Regions from separate parts of the Lysinibacillus sp. FSL M8-0134 genome, predicted to be linked through region 2. Evidence: predicted binding sites of a transcription regulator. Region 2 holds the regulator's gene; the other holds the start of a gene.
What was found. The regulator LexA, encoded in region 2, represses DNA repair genes until DNA is damaged. The targets are predictions, from matches to a motif close to CGAACATATGTTCG.

Region 1 (8,854 bases), 1.2 Mb from region 2:
TGCTGCTAGTCATTATTCCGACATAAAGAAATACCAAATCATTGCTATCACCATTAATGATATGATAACAGCTATCGTTACACGAAGTGGTGAAATAGGGGCATCTCCACCTACTCGCCCAGTTTGTCCATTGACCATAAAACGATAAACCTTTTCCTTATAACGAAAAGAAGACAGCCAAATCGGTAACATTAGATATTTGTATGTAATATCATCATGGTTGGTGGAAAAACGCAGATTTGATACAACATCCGCATTATTTTCCCAACGAATTTTGGAGGAAATTTGCGCGTGAAGATGATCATGAATTTCACTTTTAGCTTGATTCCACCCATCCTGCAAGCCAACACTATAACGCTCTGACAAAAATCCAGCTACATATTCTGGTTTATAAGCCTTATTATTTAAAAGATTAAATGGTTCAATTTTTCGCATCATATCACGATCGTAACGTGTTGTTGCACTTACTAAGTGGTCGTCGATAAATTCCTGATAAAAGCCACTTGTCGAATACCAATCTGTTTCAGTATGAGTTTTCCCATCTTTATCAGTAACTGTTCGATGTCGTCCATATCTTGCAGAATATCTAGAGCTTGTTTTGGAGTCGAATGTCCAATAAGGAAGATAAACCCCTTTAAAGGCATCAGGCTTTGCGCTAATTTTAGCAGCCTTCGGTGTAAACCATCTGCCTTTGATCCATTTTTGAAAATGTTCCCCTGCTTGCTTATCCGTTACTTCAAAAGCACATACACCATTTGGTGCTAACGTATTATCAGCAGTAGCCTCCATAACCTGATTGGAACCACAGTAAGGGCAACTGTCAGCAACCTGCAAGGCATCGTAAATCGTTTCGGCTGCACACGCTTTACAAATGACTGTTTTTTTCTCCACGCCCCAATTAAAATTCCCACGTTCCTCTGCTTTTAAGAAGTCCATTTCCTGGGCAACTTTTTCCTCTTCTTGCTCCGGCGTAGCAATTTCCGTTTCAAAGCCACAATAAGGACAAGTTAGCTTTCCTGTTGCAGGATTAAACTCGATCGATGCACTACAGGACGGACATTCAGCATCAAAGTCAAGCTTCACTTGTTTGGCATTTTCAACCTCTTGCATTGACATAGGCCATCATCTCCTTACTTGACATCATTCTCATCAAAAACATCTCCACATTCCGGACAGAACTTCGGTGGGTTTGAAGGATCTTCTGGTGTCCAACCACATTTATCACAAGCATAAAGTAAAGCGCCTGCTGGTTTTTTCATCCCACATTCACTACAGAATTTCCCTTTATTTACCGCTCCACACGTACATGTCCAACCCTCGTCAGCTGGTTTTGCTGCACCACATTCTGAACAGAACTTCCCTGTATTTTCATGACCGCATGCACATGTCCATGCACTAGGTGCTTTCGCTGTCTGTTCTTGCATAGCAGCTTGAGCCATTTGGGCTTGCTTATTTTGTTCATTCATTTGATAGAGTTGACTAGCATTAACGCCACCAGCCTGTGTAGCCATGTTCATGCCCATAAATCCTGCCATAGCTCCCCCATCATTGTTAGCAGCCGCAATCATCGCATCTGCCTGTGCCCCTGTTAAATGAGCAGCCGCCATTCCTGGATTTCGCATCACAGCATTACGCTGAAGTTGTTTAATCATTGCTTCATCTTCTTCAGAAGCTTTCAGTGTACTAATCCCAAATGACACAACAGCTAAGCCACGTGTGGCAAGCCATTTTTCAGATAACACTTTATTGAGTGCCTCTGCTAACGCAACAGTATGAGCCGGTATTTCACTATAACGAACACCACTTGCAGAGATTTGCGCAAAGGCTGGCTGTAATGCCGTCATTAATTCTGATTTTAACTGGCTATCAATCGTATCTCGTGTAAATTCACGTTCCACATTACCACAAACATTTGTATAGAATAATAATGGATCAATAATTTTATACGAATATTCCCCATGACAGCGAATTGCGATGTCAATATCTAAACCAATATTGCGATCAATCACACGGAAGGGAATCGGTGCAGGGGTTCCATATTTATTTCCAACAATTTCTTTCTTATTAAAATAATAAACTCGCTGATCTTTCGCAGGCTCTCCTCCAAATGTGAAACGCTTACCTATCTGCTTGAACGTTTCCATTATTCCCTGTGATAAGTCTGTGCCATACATAATCGAAGGTTCTGTTGATGTGTCATAGACATATTCCCCTGCTTCTGAAGAAAATTCTACAACTTTCCCCTGCTCTACAATCATCATACACTGCCCTTCATTGATAGCAATAATCGAACCATTGCTTATAATATTGTCATTCCCTTTATTTGATCCACGTTTCGAAGTACGCTTCATTCCTTTTGTTACAAGGATATCTGCGGATAATGCCTCACAATAAAAATATTCACGCCATTGATCCTCTAAAACACCTGTTAATGCGCCAACCCCAGCTTTTAATAAACCCATATTATTCCCACCTTCAACTTGATATTTAACTTATTTTATCATCTACAAACACTATGTAATACGCATTATCGGACAAATTGTTTCATTTATCGTATGAAAGAGTAAAAAAACGAGAAGCTCCTATGATATGAATCATAAAGAACTATCCCGTTTCATTACATCTTTTAAGCCAATGCTGCTACCGCAACAAGCACCCAAGCTACGATAAATAACATCCCACCAATAGGTGTAATCGCACCAAGTTTTTTCACACCTGTCACTGCTAGCACATATAAGCTACCAGAGAAGAAAATAATCCCTGTAAACATAAGATATCCAGCCAAAGAAAGCAGGCTAGTACTTCCTAAAAGAGACTCACTAGATAGAATCCCTAGCCCAATAATCCCTAAAGCATGGTACATATGATATTGCACAGCCGTTTCCCAAATGGCAGCATAATGAGGTGATGCAAATTTATCCTTCAGTGCATGTGCACCAAAAGCACCTAAAACAACACCTAGACACGCTAAAATCGCGCCTAACGCTAAAAACATTTCCATTCGTTGCTCTCCTATTTTGCCTCAACAGCAATTTCTTTATATTTGGCATCCCAAGCAGGATCAATTTTACTTAATGATACCGGACGCAATGTATCCTTATGCGCTAGAATATGTACGGATTGAGCAGTGGCTGCTACCGTGCCATCCTCATGTAAAATTTCATAGCCATAGGTTGTACGTAAACGGTCATGCTTTTCCACCCAAGTGCGCACAGTTGCCACCTGTCCATAATGCATCGCTGCCTTATATGAAATAGATAAATCCATTACTGGTGATACATAGCCATCTTTTTCTAAAGCGGCATACTCAAAGCCCGCATCACTTACAAGCTGTGTGCGTCCAATCTCCATCCAAATGATGTAGTTTGCATGGTACACCACACCCATTTGGTCGGTCTCTGCATACCTTATTTCAATCTGTTTCTCACTCACAAACATTTTCTTCACCTCGTCCTACATTATAGCGTAAAAATGTTGATTTGGTGGGGTTTTTGCTCTGAGGAAATTAGAACGGTGAAAAATAGAGCGTTGCTTTTCTTGGTATTTAAAATAAATATCGATTTTTCTAATATAAATTTTTATTCCATATAAACTCATATAAACACTTTTAAATGGGGTACTATCTGGGGTACTGTGGGGTACCACTTTTTGAATAATTAAATAAACGTGCACGAGCAGTTACAATACAGCACCTACAAAAATAACCAGGTACTCATTCGAGCGCCTGGTTATCAGTTTATTGCTTCTGGAACTTTATCAAAATCAAACCTTTAAACGATACGATTCTTAAGGACCCTGATGCAGTTTTCTCTAAATACTGAACTTTGCAGCACAGTCTAGGTTCCAACCACATCATATCTCGTTCTACTTTGGTAACGATTTGTTTAGCTATTTCTCTAAATGCAGTTTTTTCCCCTGGCTTGAATCCAAATTCTAAATTTGCGAGTGGTTTATACTTACCATTGCTTAACTGTTTACCAACCAGCATAGTAAATGGATTTTCTTTATAACCTAAGATTACTGCATCTGTGATTTTAAAGTGTTTATATTTTAACCAATCATACGATCTATGATTAGTTTTGTATGTTGAATTGCTTCGTTTTCCTACAATACCTTCCATGCCTTTGTCTTTTGTTAGCTGAAAGATATTATTGCCATTACCTGCTACAGAAGGTGTGATAAGCAGGCTATTAGAGGGTTCAATTATTGATGAAAGGATTTCTTTGCGTTCCACTAATGGCTTGTTTGTATATGTTTTATCCGTTGCCAGTACATCAAAAGCAACAAAAGTTACTGGATGGGTTAAAGTAGCCTGTTCAATCTTGCTTGTGTTTGTTAGTCGACCCCGAAAAGCGAAGTCATCAAACACAGATACACCATTCTTTAACACTACTCCCTCACAATCAATGATTGCTGTATGTGACTGAATTGAACGTCCAACTTCTTGAAGTTCCGGAAACTTAGCTGTCACATTGTTACCATGTCGAGTAAAAGCCTCAATCCGTTTGCCTTGCTTGTGTAAAAGGATGCGCCAGCCATCCCATTTTATATCGTAAATCCAATCAGGATTATCATTAATTTCTTCATTGTTACCCATGTGAAGTAACATTGGTTTAATTGGAGTAAATAACATTACCTATCCCTCCTTAACCTACATTATCTCATGTCAGTGAAAGCAAGAATACATGTAAATCAAGGTACTGATGGTAACCATTTAGATTCGTTCACTGAGAGATAATATCTTTATCTAAAATTTTTGCGATGACTTCTATACTACTACTCTTCCTTAGACTTTTTTAAATGGTGTTTATTCAACAAACGGGCCATATTGTTGAATAACACTAAATAAGAATACTTTAATTATTTAAGTTAATATTTAATTATATTTGTGAAGGATTCTACTTAAACTAACGAGCAGGTTAGTTAAGTTGGGAATGTTTAATTTTAAATAAAAACAAGGTAAAATTAGATAAAAATAAGTAGGCGGTGAATAATGAATGGAACCTAAATGGTTAGAATGGGCAAAACAACTTCAATCCATTGCACAGGCCGGACTAACCTATTCTAAAGATGTTTATGATGTAGAAAGATTTGAGTTGATTAGAAATATTAGTGTTCAAATTTTGGAAAATCATACAACTATAGACAATACAACTATAAAAGAACTATTTGCAAATGAAACTGGGTATGCAACGCCAAAAGTTGATATTAGAGCTGTTGTATTTAGAAATGATAAAATATTAATGGTGAGAGAAACAAAGGATAGGGAATGGTCGTTACCTGGAGGATGGGGTGATATAGGTTTATCACCAAGTGAAGTTGCAGTCAAGGAAGTAAAAGAAGAGTCAGGATTTGATGTAAAACCGATAAAATTATTAGCCTTATTCGACAAAAAATGCCATCCTCATCCACCTTCTCCATATCACGTCTATAAAATGTTTATCCAATGTGAAATCATTGGCGGTCAACCGAAAGAAAGTATTGAAACAGATGCCGTAGAATTTTTCGCCGAAAATGAATTACCACAATTATCGATGGCAAGAAATACAGAATCACAAATTCAACTTGCATTTAAACATTTGTATAATCAGCAAGAACCTGTATATTTTGATTGATAGTTAAGATTAATGGCTCCCAAGTTATTCAACTAACTGGTGTCTTAGTTTAATAACAATCTTCCACAATCGGGCGCGATTGTGGAATAAACCTAGATTTAAAGACTTTATTTTTTAGTGTAAAGAAATAACTTATTTCAAAAAACACAACTATATTTTAACCCCGTCCTTGCTTAGAACGGGGTTATGCTTGTTTGAAAATTAAATAGTATTTGTACTGTCACTTATCTCCTTTAAGTACTGAAAAATAAGATTTTCAACTTGGGTTTTTAGCGCTTGTTTTGCGTACCGTAGCACTACATCTTCTCCAGGATTTTTCACCACAACATCGCTAAAATATTGGTCTATATGAATCCACTTCACTACCTCTATTTTTTGTTTGGCTAGCATTCGCTTCTTGTTGTAATAATCAGGCCTAATAACTTTTAATAGAACATCAACTATTTCGATATAGACCTTGGACATCTTTAGATTCCCTAGTTTATCGTAGTCATTTTGTAAAGATTTTACTGCCATATCCAATAGGATATATTCATGTACATTTCTACGCTCATCAGGCTTAATCATCTGTATCTACCAATTATGCTTTTTGTATCTTCTCAAATTGAATACGTTTTATTGATAAATCAGCATCTAAAAGTAGTTCTTTCCTATACAAGTCTGTTCCTGTTATTTTTCCTATTTCATCATGTAGCTTGTTATGGTCCCATAGTGTTAATTTGATTAGTTTCCTCATTTTAAAAGCGCGTTGGGTTGTTTGCTCGATTTCTTCAAGTTCCCATTCAGCCAACTCTCGCTTTTTATCGTAAAATTGCTCTCTTTTCCACTCCTTTATCAACTTTAGATGCTCTGGTAGCATCATTGATGTCCATTTCATATTCCCACGATCATGTAGCATCACAAATCACTCTCCACTAATATTCAGTATCTGAAATACTTAAAATATCTAAGAAATGTACTTTATGAATGTTGTAGTACTTATCTTTAATATGGATTAGTTTTGTGTTTGCATCCATTTTGGTGACTGTACCTTCTAGAGCTTCGTCGCGTTTATAGATGCTAAAGACTTTGTTTTGTTTTTCTTCTATAACTTCAGTTAATGCATTTACTATTTCCTCTAAATCAAATTCATCTCTTTCTGGGTGTTTAGGCTCCTTTTTCTTTTTTATTGCTTTTGTTTTAGCTGCCATTTTAAGCTCTCCTTAAACAGAACATTTGTTTGTATAATTGTAGAACAGATGTTTGTATTTTGACAAGATTAAATTTATGGAAATAGAAAACCCCTGCTACCGAAAATTTAGGTAAGAAAATAATTAGCCACAAAGAATATTGTTAATATTAGGAATTTTTCTTCTTTAAGGAAATTATTGAAAAATATTATTTAAAATGAGATGATTTCCTTAATATTCCGGAATATTAATAAAATTGAAATACAAGGAGTCAAAAATGAAAAAAATATTTAACAAATTATCTATAATAATAATATTTACATTAATTCTTCAATTAACTTTACCTTTAACTAGCACTGCCAACACTCAAAATGGGTTAGATTTAATTAGACAAGAAACAAATTTAACAGAAGATGATATACAATTAAGTTTAGATATTATTTCTGAACATAGCAGTTTATTTCTTGAAAATGCTGATATTACTGTCCTTAATTCATATGGTCTTGAAGATCAAAATATTGCATTACTAAAATATTTTTATGATATTAATTATCCATCGGTAACTTTAAATGCCTTTGCTGTTTCACAGAATGTAACTAACAATGATAACATTCAACCCCGTTTAGCAAATGTATTAATCAGAGTATTGATTAAAGATGCACTTAAAAAGAAAATGGGTGATAAAATAAAAAAAGAGATTGGTGAGGAAGTAAAAGATAAAATTGAGGATAAATGGATAGCTGCAGCTGAAAAAGAAATTGATAAACATGGCTATTCTAAATTCGTAGGACCAGAAGGTTCTGGGGCAAATGGAATTAGACAAGGTGAACACATTTTTGAAATTTACGGAAAAAATGGTAATTCTATTATGAGAGGACATGTAGGCCTTGAACAAAATAAAACTGTAACTAACTGGCACTACCACCTTAAATATGATGGTTTTGAATATCATCATGGACAAACACTTTTAAGACATAATAGCTTACCTGCATGGGGGACTCCGATTAAGTGAATGAACATGAAGAAGTTTTTATATTAAGCTATGGGTGTGATTTGGATCATAGTAATATTGATTATTTAGTAAAAGAACGGCTGTTACCTTTTTCTCATTGGACTAATAAGAAACGACCTAAGGGAACAGATATTTGTGTTAGATATGAGGTATTTGATATTAACCCAAAGAAACACAAACAACTCTATTACGGCCACAAATTTTATATTAATAAAATAAGATTAGAGGCTTTCATGTATTCACTCTCTAAACTTAAAGGAAATCATGTTTATGTTCACCCTAAGGTTAGAGGGCATGTTAATGTTTATATTGATGACCTAGAGTATACAGGCCGAGTATACCAAACATTAGTGAATGACCAAAAATTAATTTTTATAGACGAGGAATCTGAAAATAATTTCACTTTAAGAGAAAAATTGCCCAAACTACAAAAAGATTTACACTATCTAAAGATGCAAAGTAATATAGCTTTCGAAGAGAGAGATCGGTTAGTTACTAATTGGATAAATCGCATAATTAACGAAATAATTTAAAAAAGCAATAAAATTGTTCAAAGTCTATACTTTAATAGTTTACTGTAAATTGGACACACTAAGCCCAGGCTCAATTTAATGAGTACCTGGGCTTTTGCCATTAATTGCTACGTTGAGCAATGATAATTTCCAATCCTTTAAAATCACCACCAGTTAATGTCCCAGCATCGAATTTATCTAACCATGACTTATCAATTAACTTTTTATCCACGGCTTGTTTAATGTAATCACGTACCGCACCTTTTGTTGTTGAGTTAGTGAATTTCATAATATCCTCATCCTTTTCTGTTGGTTTTCCTATTTCCATCGGCTTCATTGTTTCTTCAATTCGTTTCAAGAAACTATTCCAGCGATTTTCTGCCAATATACGGTGCGGACAATATTTACCGTTCCAATCTTGATGCTTCTTAACTCGCTCAATGCCCCAACCAAATTGCTTTAATAGCTTAGAAATGTATTGAACTGCGTTTTCCTCTGCCACTCCATAGCGAACACCACCACTTTTGCTGTAACAAATTTCTACAC
Region 2 (8,854 bases):
TGGTTTGCATCAAAAAAACACCCATTTGGTTATGTGCTATTTTTGCCAGCTTAACCGTCATCGTTTCTGGTCAGCTTCTTTGGTTTTCTGCCATTATCGTAGATGAATTAGGAATTGGTGGTAGTACAAAGGATTTTATCCTTTTCATGGGTATTCTAGTCACTCAATTCTTGGCTTTATACATTACGGTACTAAAAAGCTATAAAAAAGAAAAGAACCGCAACACTCATTAGAGAAAGAAGCTCACTGAGTGTTGCGGTATTCATTGTTTCTTTTATAATGCTTTTACTTTTGCTACGACATTTTCTACCGTGAAGCCGTATTTTTCCATTACTACTTCACCTGGTGCTGATGCGCCAAATTTATCGATAGCAAGCACATCACCTTCAAAGCCAGTATACTTATGCCAGCCGAATGATGCACCCATTTCAATCGCAAGACGTTTTGTCACAGCTTTTGGTAGAACAGATTCTTTGTAAGCTGCATCTTGTTTTTCAAAGCGATCCATAGATGGCATTGAAACAACAGCTACATCCATTCCTTCAGCTTTTAATGCTTTTTGTGCTTCAACAGCAAGTGAAACCTCTGAGCCTGTTGCGATTAAAATCGCATCTGCAACTTCTTTTGTAGCAGGAGACACTGTATAAGCACCTTTTGTCACACCTTCACGTACTGTTTCAATAGAAGCGTCAAGTACTGGTAAGTTTTGACGAGATAATACTAAAACTGTTGGTGTTTTTTCAGAAGCTACTGCAAGTTCCCAAGCGACTGCTGATTCGTTTGCATCTGCAGGACGAATAACAGATAGATTTGGCATTGCACGTAATGATGCAAGGTGTTCGATTGGTTCATGAGTTGGACCATCTTCCCCTACTGCAATTGAGTCATGTGTAAATACATATGTTACAGGAAGACCCATTAATGCAGATAGGCGCACTGCTGGACGAACGTAATCTGAGAACACGAAGAACGTACCACCAAATACATTTAAACCACCGTGAAGTGCCATACCGTTCATAGCAGCACCCATTGCAAATTCACGAACACCGAACCAGATGTTGCGACCTGCATAATCGTCTGCTGAGAAGTCACCAGCGCCCTTCATTGTTGTTTTATTAGAGCCGGCAAGGTCAGCTGAACCCCCAAAGAAAGATGGTGTTTTCTTTGCGATGGCATTGATCGCATCACCAGATGAAGAACGCGTTGCTACTGATTTACCTGCCTCATATACTGGTAATTCAGAAGCAAAATCCTCTGGTAATTCACCATTCATTGCTTTTTCAAATTGAGCTGCTAACTCTGGGAATTCTTCTTTATATGCTGCAAATTTAGCATTCCAAGCTTCCTCTGGTTGTGCTCCTTGCACTTCAGCAGCAGCAGTAAATGTATCATATACTTCTGCAGGAATCTTGAACGGTTCGTGAGCCCACTCATAGGCAGCTTTCGTTAAAACAACTTCATCTGTACCTAGTGGTGCACCGTGAGAATCTGCTTTACCAGATTTATTTGGAGAACCAAAACCAATAACCGTTTTTACTTCAATTAATGTTGGTTTGCCAGTTGATTTTTTCGCTTCTTCAATGGCAGCATTAATCGCATCAACATCTGTACCATCTGCTACTTTTAAGTAATTCCAACCATAAGATTCAAAACGTTTTTGCACGTTTTCTGAGAATGACTTTTCTAAGTCACCATCCAAAGAAATATCATTAGAATCGTAAAGCACGATTAATTTTTCAAGTTTTAAGTGGCCTGCTAATGAAATAGCTTCAGCAGCTACACCTTCCATTAAGTCACCATCACCACATAGTGCAAATGTGTAGTGGTCAACGATGTCATGACCTGGTTTATTGTAAGTAGCCGCTAAATGACGCTCAGCCATTGCCATACCAACAGTCATAGCAATCCCTTGACCAAGAGGACCAGTTGTTGCCTCTACACCTACTGTATGACCGTATTCAGGATGTCCTGGTGTTAATGAATCCCATTGGCGGAAATTTTGAATTTCTTCCATTGGTAAACCATAGCCTCCAAGATGAAGTAAGCTGTATAGAAGCATTGAACCATGACCAGCTGACAGTACAAAACGATCACGGTTATACCATTTTGGATTGGCTGGATTATGGCGTAATTGTTTTGTCCATAGCGTATAAGCCATTGGCGCTGCCCCCATCGGTAAACCTGGGTGACCAGAATTTGCTTTTTCAATAGCGTCGATTGACAAAGTTCGGATAGCATTAATTGCTAATAGATCCGCATGTTGAGTCATTATATTGTGACATCCTTTCTCGTCCTATATATTGTTCTTTTACAGTTTAGTCAACATTGCTGTAGAAAACAATGCTTTTGTTATACTATTTGGTTTTTCATACATACTTTATTGAATTGTGTCACATTAATTTAGAAATTTATTTTTTTTCGCTTGTCTAACCTTCTCTGGTGTGACATCATTACCTTCTACATCCACCACTTTTACATTTTCAATCGTATCGCGCATTGTTGCTCGGAACGTATCTAAGTACTCCTTACGAAGCGCTGTTCGCTCCTTTGCCTCTTCCTCTGTTAATTGTCCACTTTTTGCTTTGGCAGAAAGTTCATTAATTCGATTAATTTTTTCTTTTGATAACATTGTTACACACCTTTCAATACCTATCTTAAAGACTTCAGTATGCAAAGTATAGCATGGTTTCCCTTAAAATGCAGTTATACCAACCCTTAATAACACCTCTTTGCTATTATTCACATGACTTCCAGATGTTAGAGGTGTATAACTATAGTAAAAGGGAAAAATTGATAGATATTGGGGGAATGAACGTGAATATTACAACTCAACGATTACTTATCAGAAATTTTGAAGCAAAAGATTTTCCTGCTATTTATAGCTATTTGTCAGATAAAACGGTGATGCATTACATGCCTGAAGGCGTTTTCGATGAAGAACAGGTACGAAAATTTATAATAGAAAACAGTGATGTACAAGCCAAACATTTTGCCATTGTTTTAAGAGAGCAACAATTGGTGATCGGTCATATTGTTTTTCACCGATACTTTGGTGAACATACCTATGAAATCGGATGGGTTTTAAATCCTCTTTATCAGAACCGTGGGTTTGCTTCTGAAGCGGCGCGTGCTGTTTTAGATTATGGCTTCACCGAAATGAAGCTTCATAGAATAATTGCAACATGTCAGCCCGAAAATATCGCTTCATATAGGGTCATGGAAAAGATAGGTATGCGACGTGAAGGTTTTTTTAAAAAATGTATACCGCATGGTGAAGATTGGTGGGATGAATTTTATTACGCCATTTTGCAGGAAGAGTGGACGAACAAAGGAGAGTGTGAATGAAGAAAACGGCTGTATTATTATACCCTCAATTTAGTGAATATGAATTAAGCGTGGCCTTGTCTATATTAATGCAAGGTGGCAAACCTATCATCACCCTAGGTTTAAACAATGAACCAATACGCGGGGAATCGGGTTTATGCTGTGTAGTGGATTCTCTAATAAGCGAGGCGAACTTAGCTGATATTGATAGTCTTGTATTGCCAGGATGCGTGGACATATCTTGCCTACAACAAGAACAGGAAATATTCGATTTTATACGTGCAATCCACGATAAAGAAGGCATTATCGCAAGTATCTCTAGCTCCCCCTATTTATTAGCAAAGGCTGGAATTTTAGCAAACAAACAATACACGGTTGGTTTGCCTTTAGATGGAATAAGACAGTTAGGGATTTTTGATCTACGACATTATTCTGACGAACTCTTTGTGCAAGACGGCCATATCATTACAGCACGTGGTAGAGCCTTTATTCAATTCGGTATTAATTTAGGGAAAGCGCTAAATCTAAATTTTAATGCCAACTGGTATGAAAAATAAAACACTCCACATGTCTAATTCCTTGGACATCTCTTGTAGATTTTCGCTATAATAATGTCTAATACTTCGGACAAAAATGGAGGAGTAAATCTGAAGAATATTATCAAAGTTTTGAGAAAAAGATTAGGAATAACACAAGCTGCTCTTGCTAAGGAATGCGGGGTTGTCAGACAAACAATCAATTGTATTGAAAATGATAAGTACGATCCGACGCTTGAGTTAGCTTTTAAAATTGCTAAAGTCCTCAATAGTCGTATTGATGAGGTGTTTATCTATGAATAGATTTCATCCTAATTATATGATTACTATGAAAGATTTCGTAAAAGAGGACTCCGTATTATTACGAAAACAAACACAAGAAGTGACAATCCCTGTGACAAAAGAAGACCAACATACATTATTATCAATGCTGCAATATTTAAAAAATAGCCAAGATCCAAATCTAGCAAAAAAATATAAGCTTCGACCTGGAAGTGGACTATCAGCTAACCAAATTGGCGTAGATAAACGAATGTTTGCTATATTTTTTGATGACTATGAAATGATGTTGATCAACCCTAAAATAATCAGTCATTCTGTAAATATGATTTATTTACCAGAGGGAGAAGGGTGTTTATCTGTTAATCGACCAGTCCATGGTTTTGTGCCAAGATATGAACGTGTTAAGGTTAAAGGTTATAACATTAATGGACAAGAAATCATCGTGCAGTTACAGGGCTATGGTGCAATTGTTGTCCAACATGAAATCGACCATCTAAACGGCATTATGTTTTATGATCGAATTAATAAAGAACACCCTTTTAAACTACCTACTAACGTAAGCATAGAAAGCTTATCTTCCTATTAATAGCGAAGTACAGAAGATAAAAAAAGATTAGCAGGCTATATCATTTTCCTGCTAATCTTTCTTGATGTTCTTGAAATCTGCGATGGACAGTCGCTTTACTAACTTCAAAACCTAACCCTCTAAGCGTTATAGAAATTTCTTCAAAGGTAAATCCACGTTTACGCAGCTTGACAATTTCATCTACAGGTAGTTCCTTACGCTCCTGACCATGCGGGTTACCTCGATTCGATAAATTATTTTCAGGACGGTAGCCATTCTCTACAGCACGGCGCATACCTCTACGTATTTTAGCATTATGTATTCTACGCTGGTATTCCTCTACTATCGCTAAAATCTCAAGCAGCATCGTGTCCATTTCGTTTAGTTGCACCGGTCCTGCATCACGCATAGAGAAAACATCTGTTGCTGATTTTTGTAACAAATGCAACACAGCCATCCTTGCATTTCCACGTCCTAAACGTGTTTCATCTTGTACAAAAAGGGCGTTAATCCCCTTTTCTTTAATGAAATCAAGCATTTCAAGTAAGCCCTCACGTTCTACATCGTAGCCGCTGTGCTTATCCTTAAAAACGCCCTTCACCTCATAACCTTGCTCTTTTGCATAGCGCAGTAACTCTTCTTGTTGTCGCTCTAAAGACGAGCTTTGTGTTTCCTTTTCAGTACTTACACGGCAATAGACAACAGCCGACAGTTGATTATTGATCATTGTTCGTTTCTCGCAATTTCAATGGTATTGATGGGATCGGCCTGATTACTCACTACAGGAATGACTAGAGATTTTCCTGCCACAATTTTAATATCCGCTAGCTCATTTTCTGTTTTCACAAGCTTAATCCAATCTTCAGTACTCATTTTACCACGGTATTGCTCTGCTAACGACCATAAGCTATCCCCGTGTTCGATTTGAATTTCAGCGTAACTAACGTGTCCTGGATCAGTAATGTAAAGATATCCTGCAAATAGTAGACAAACTCCCATCAAGATTGAAATATGTGTGTTTTTCTTTAACCATGTCATGTTCATAACCCCTTTTGTAGAATGTTTGTTCGGAATGTATGTTCTCATAATAAAGCGAACAAACGTTTTTGTCAAACACTTTTCGAACCTATGTTTGCATACGTGTTCGCATTCTGTTATACTATCAAATAAGAAGAATGATATTAGAAAAAAGAGGTGAGCACTCATGAAAAAAGTTTCAAAAAGACAAGAGGATATTTTAGCTTTTATTAAAGAAGAGGTACGAGCTAAGGGCTATCCACCATCAGTACGAGAAATCGGGGAAGCAGTTGGACTTGCTTCAAGTTCCACTGTTCATGGTCATCTAGCTCGATTAGAACAAAAAGGCTTTATTCGTCGAGATCCAACAAAGCCACGTGCGATTGAAATTCTAGAGCCTGAAGAATCCATTCAAAAGCAACAAGTAATTCATGTTCCACTTGTTGGTAAGGTTACAGCCGGTTCTCCTATTACAGCTATTGAAAACATTGAAGAGTATTTCCCGCTACCAGATACGTATGGCACAAGTGAAGATCAATTGTTCATGCTTGAAATTATGGGGGAATCAATGATTGAAGCAGGAATTTTAGATGGGGACTTAGTCATTGTGAAGCAAAAGGCAACAGCCAATAACGGTGATATTGTTGTAGCTATGACAGCTGAGGATGAAGCCACTGTAAAACGTTTTTTCAAAGAAAAAAACCATTTCCGTTTACAGCCTGAAAATTCATCCATGGAGCCAATTATTGTCGATCAAGTTTCTATTTTAGGACAAGTTGTTGGTCTCTACCGTCGTGTGCATTAATTACGAAAATAGGTATCGAGGATTATATGTTCCTTATGAGCATGTATCCTCTTTTTTACGCAAAAAAAGAATCCACATACTAGCATTGGATTCTTTACTCTATGCCCTTCTAAGCTTCTTTTTTGAACTTTAAGCTAGCCTCTACAAATGCTGAAAATAATTTTTTAGCGTTCTCTTCTCCTGCTTTGGCCATTTCCTCAGGATGCCACTGAACTGCCAAGCAAAATGGTAAATCTTCATGAACTACTGCTTCGATAATACCATCGCTTGATTTCGCTGCTACTTTTAATTTCTCTGCTAGAACATTCACAGCCTGATGATGAAACGAATTTACAGCAACTTTCTCTTGTTCTAAAATAGTTGCTAATAAATTATCTGCAATAATCTGTACATAATGAGTAGCTACAGCTCGACCTGATTGCTGTGCATGTTTAAGCAACTTCGTACTAAAATGGTCACTATCAATGTCCTGATATAAAGTACCACCTAATGCGACATTTAAAATTTGGATTCCACGACAAATACCGAAAATAGGCATTTTTCGTATAAAAGCAGCTTCAATTAAAGCTAGTTCAACTGTATCCCTCGCTGGATGAATTTTCCCTAGCTTTGGTGATGGCTCTGCTCCGAATAGAAATGGATGCACATCATAGCCACCCGATAACAATAAACCATCTGTAAGAGCTAAAATTTGAGCCGCATCCTCCTCAACACCTAAAGGAATAATAAGCGGAATTCCTCCCGCCTCAATAATACTTTGACTGTAAGCAGCATTTAAATGAGCGGATAAATCATCCTCCACAAAGGCTGTAATGCCAATAACCGGTTTCACTTGCTTCCCTCCATATACTTGAAGATTGACAATTACCAAAAACCTAAATACCAATTGATTAATGAATCACCATAAAAATAAACAATGATCGCTGCTAAGGCGATAGACGGACCAAAGGGGAAGGGTGTTTTTCTTCCTTGCTTACGCTTGAACAAAATGATAACCCCCACAATCATACCGATAACTGCCGCCAGAAATAGTGTTAACAGTGTATTGATTGTGCCAAGAACGAGTCCAATTAAAAAGAATAATTTAATATCTCCTCCACCCATGCCACCATTCGATATAACCGCAATAACATATAGTATGCCAAAACCAACGACAGCACCCACAAGACAATCCCACCATGGTGTTAATGGCGATAGTACCCGACCTACAACGAGGAATGGTAAAAAGAATATAAGCACCCTATCTGGGATGAGCATATAGGCTAAATCCGAAACAATAATAATAACGAACAAGGAGATAAATAAAAGCGCTACAATAAATTCTATGCCCCAACCTAGCCGCCAATAAGCAAAGGCAAACAAAACACCTGTCCATATTTCTATTGCTGGGTATATCCAACAAATTGTATAGCCACAGGTTCGACATTTCCCCCCTAAAAACACATAAGACAATACTGGTACTAAATCAATCATCTTTAATTGTCTATTACATTTGGTACAATGTGAGGGAGGATGGACAATCGATTCCTTCTGTGGGACGCGTAAACCTACCACATTATAAAAAGAGCCAAAGACAAGCCCAAATAAAAATATAAAGATTGTATAAGCCATTTCCATTTTTTTGACCTCCTAAACCAATAGGAGCCCATACAAATCGTATGGTTCACCTATCCATGTAAGTATTGTTCAATAAAAAGTCCTTCTAACATTGTTAGGTTATTAAAGAATCTATTAAAATACTTGTCGTTATGGAAAATTTGGATAAAAACAATAGAGAATGAATGATGTAAGATTAGGGAAATGTTGAACTTTAAAAAGCGGGGAATATAGTAAGGTTTCGATATCATTTTAACATAATGTAAAAAGAGATTCCAAAATACATTGGAATCTCTTTTCTTCTTTATTTCCTCAACAACCTACCCGACAACAGCATGCCAATCCCACCAATTGTAATAAACAGAATTGCTCTAATTAATAAATCAAGTGCGGATAAGTCAAAGAATATAAGCTTAATAAACGCCATGACCAAAATGACAAAGCCTGTTGTACGGAGTGTTTTAAGATGATGTTTTGAACCAAGCCATAATGAAACACTGGCCGTCAAGAATAATGTGATCGTTGTAAGGGCAATGCTTAGCTTCCAATCTAGTACGTTATTATTCGTAAACTGTTGAATCAGCCCCCAAATAGAAATCATTGTGAGTACAATACCAGAACTTACAATAGCATCGACATATTTCCCTAGACGATCTTCATACAATCGGTAAATAAGCCCTTTTACAAAGATATCTACGATGATGGCTACAATGACTGCAATATAAACAA

Region 1: the regulator LexA is predicted to act here: its motif matches at 6,824-6,837, upstream of MKY49_RS12520 (YolD-like family protein).

The regions. Positions count from the first base shown of each region.
Region 1 is NZ_JBBPAJ010000001.1:2,436,711-2,445,564, forward strand. It holds gene MKY49_RS12480 (hypothetical protein) at 13-1,116, opposite strand; gene MKY49_RS12485 (SPFH domain-containing protein) at 1,131-2,462, opposite strand; gene MKY49_RS12490 (DUF423 domain-containing protein) at 2,627-3,001, opposite strand; gene MKY49_RS12495 (acyl-CoA thioesterase) at 3,013-3,438, opposite strand; gene MKY49_RS12500 (ATP-dependent DNA ligase) at 3,737-4,633, opposite strand; gene MKY49_RS12505 (NUDIX hydrolase) at 4,998-5,615, shown strand; gene MKY49_RS12510 (aconitate hydratase) at 5,817-6,182, opposite strand; gene MKY49_RS12515 (YolD-like family protein) at 6,196-6,513, opposite strand; gene MKY49_RS12520 (YolD-like family protein) at 6,530-6,805, opposite strand; gene MKY49_RS12525 (YpjP family protein) at 7,062-7,796, shown strand; gene MKY49_RS12530 (hypothetical protein) at 7,793-8,329, shown strand; gene MKY49_RS12535 (peptidoglycan recognition protein family protein) at 8,430-8,854, opposite strand, start outside.
Region 2 is NZ_JBBPAJ010000001.1:1,206,948-1,215,801, reverse strand. It holds gene MKY49_RS05880 (hypothetical protein) at 1-233, shown strand, start outside; gene tkt (transketolase) at 275-2,269, opposite strand; gene MKY49_RS05870 (DUF896 domain-containing protein) at 2,396-2,629, opposite strand; gene MKY49_RS05865 (GNAT family N-acetyltransferase) at 2,815-3,345, shown strand; gene MKY49_RS05860 (DJ-1/PfpI family protein) at 3,342-3,881, shown strand; gene MKY49_RS05855 (helix-turn-helix transcriptional regulator) at 3,972-4,163, shown strand; gene def (peptide deformylase) at 4,156-4,728, shown strand; gene MKY49_RS05845 (YneB family resolvase-like protein) at 4,769-5,434, opposite strand; gene yneA (cell division suppressor protein YneA) at 5,431-5,745, opposite strand; gene lexA (transcriptional repressor LexA) at 5,912-6,529, shown strand; gene MKY49_RS05830 (gamma-glutamyl-gamma-aminobutyrate hydrolase family protein) at 6,639-7,361, opposite strand; gene MKY49_RS05825 (prepilin peptidase) at 7,394-8,146, opposite strand; gene MKY49_RS05820 (DUF2339 domain-containing protein) at 8,430-8,854, opposite strand, start outside.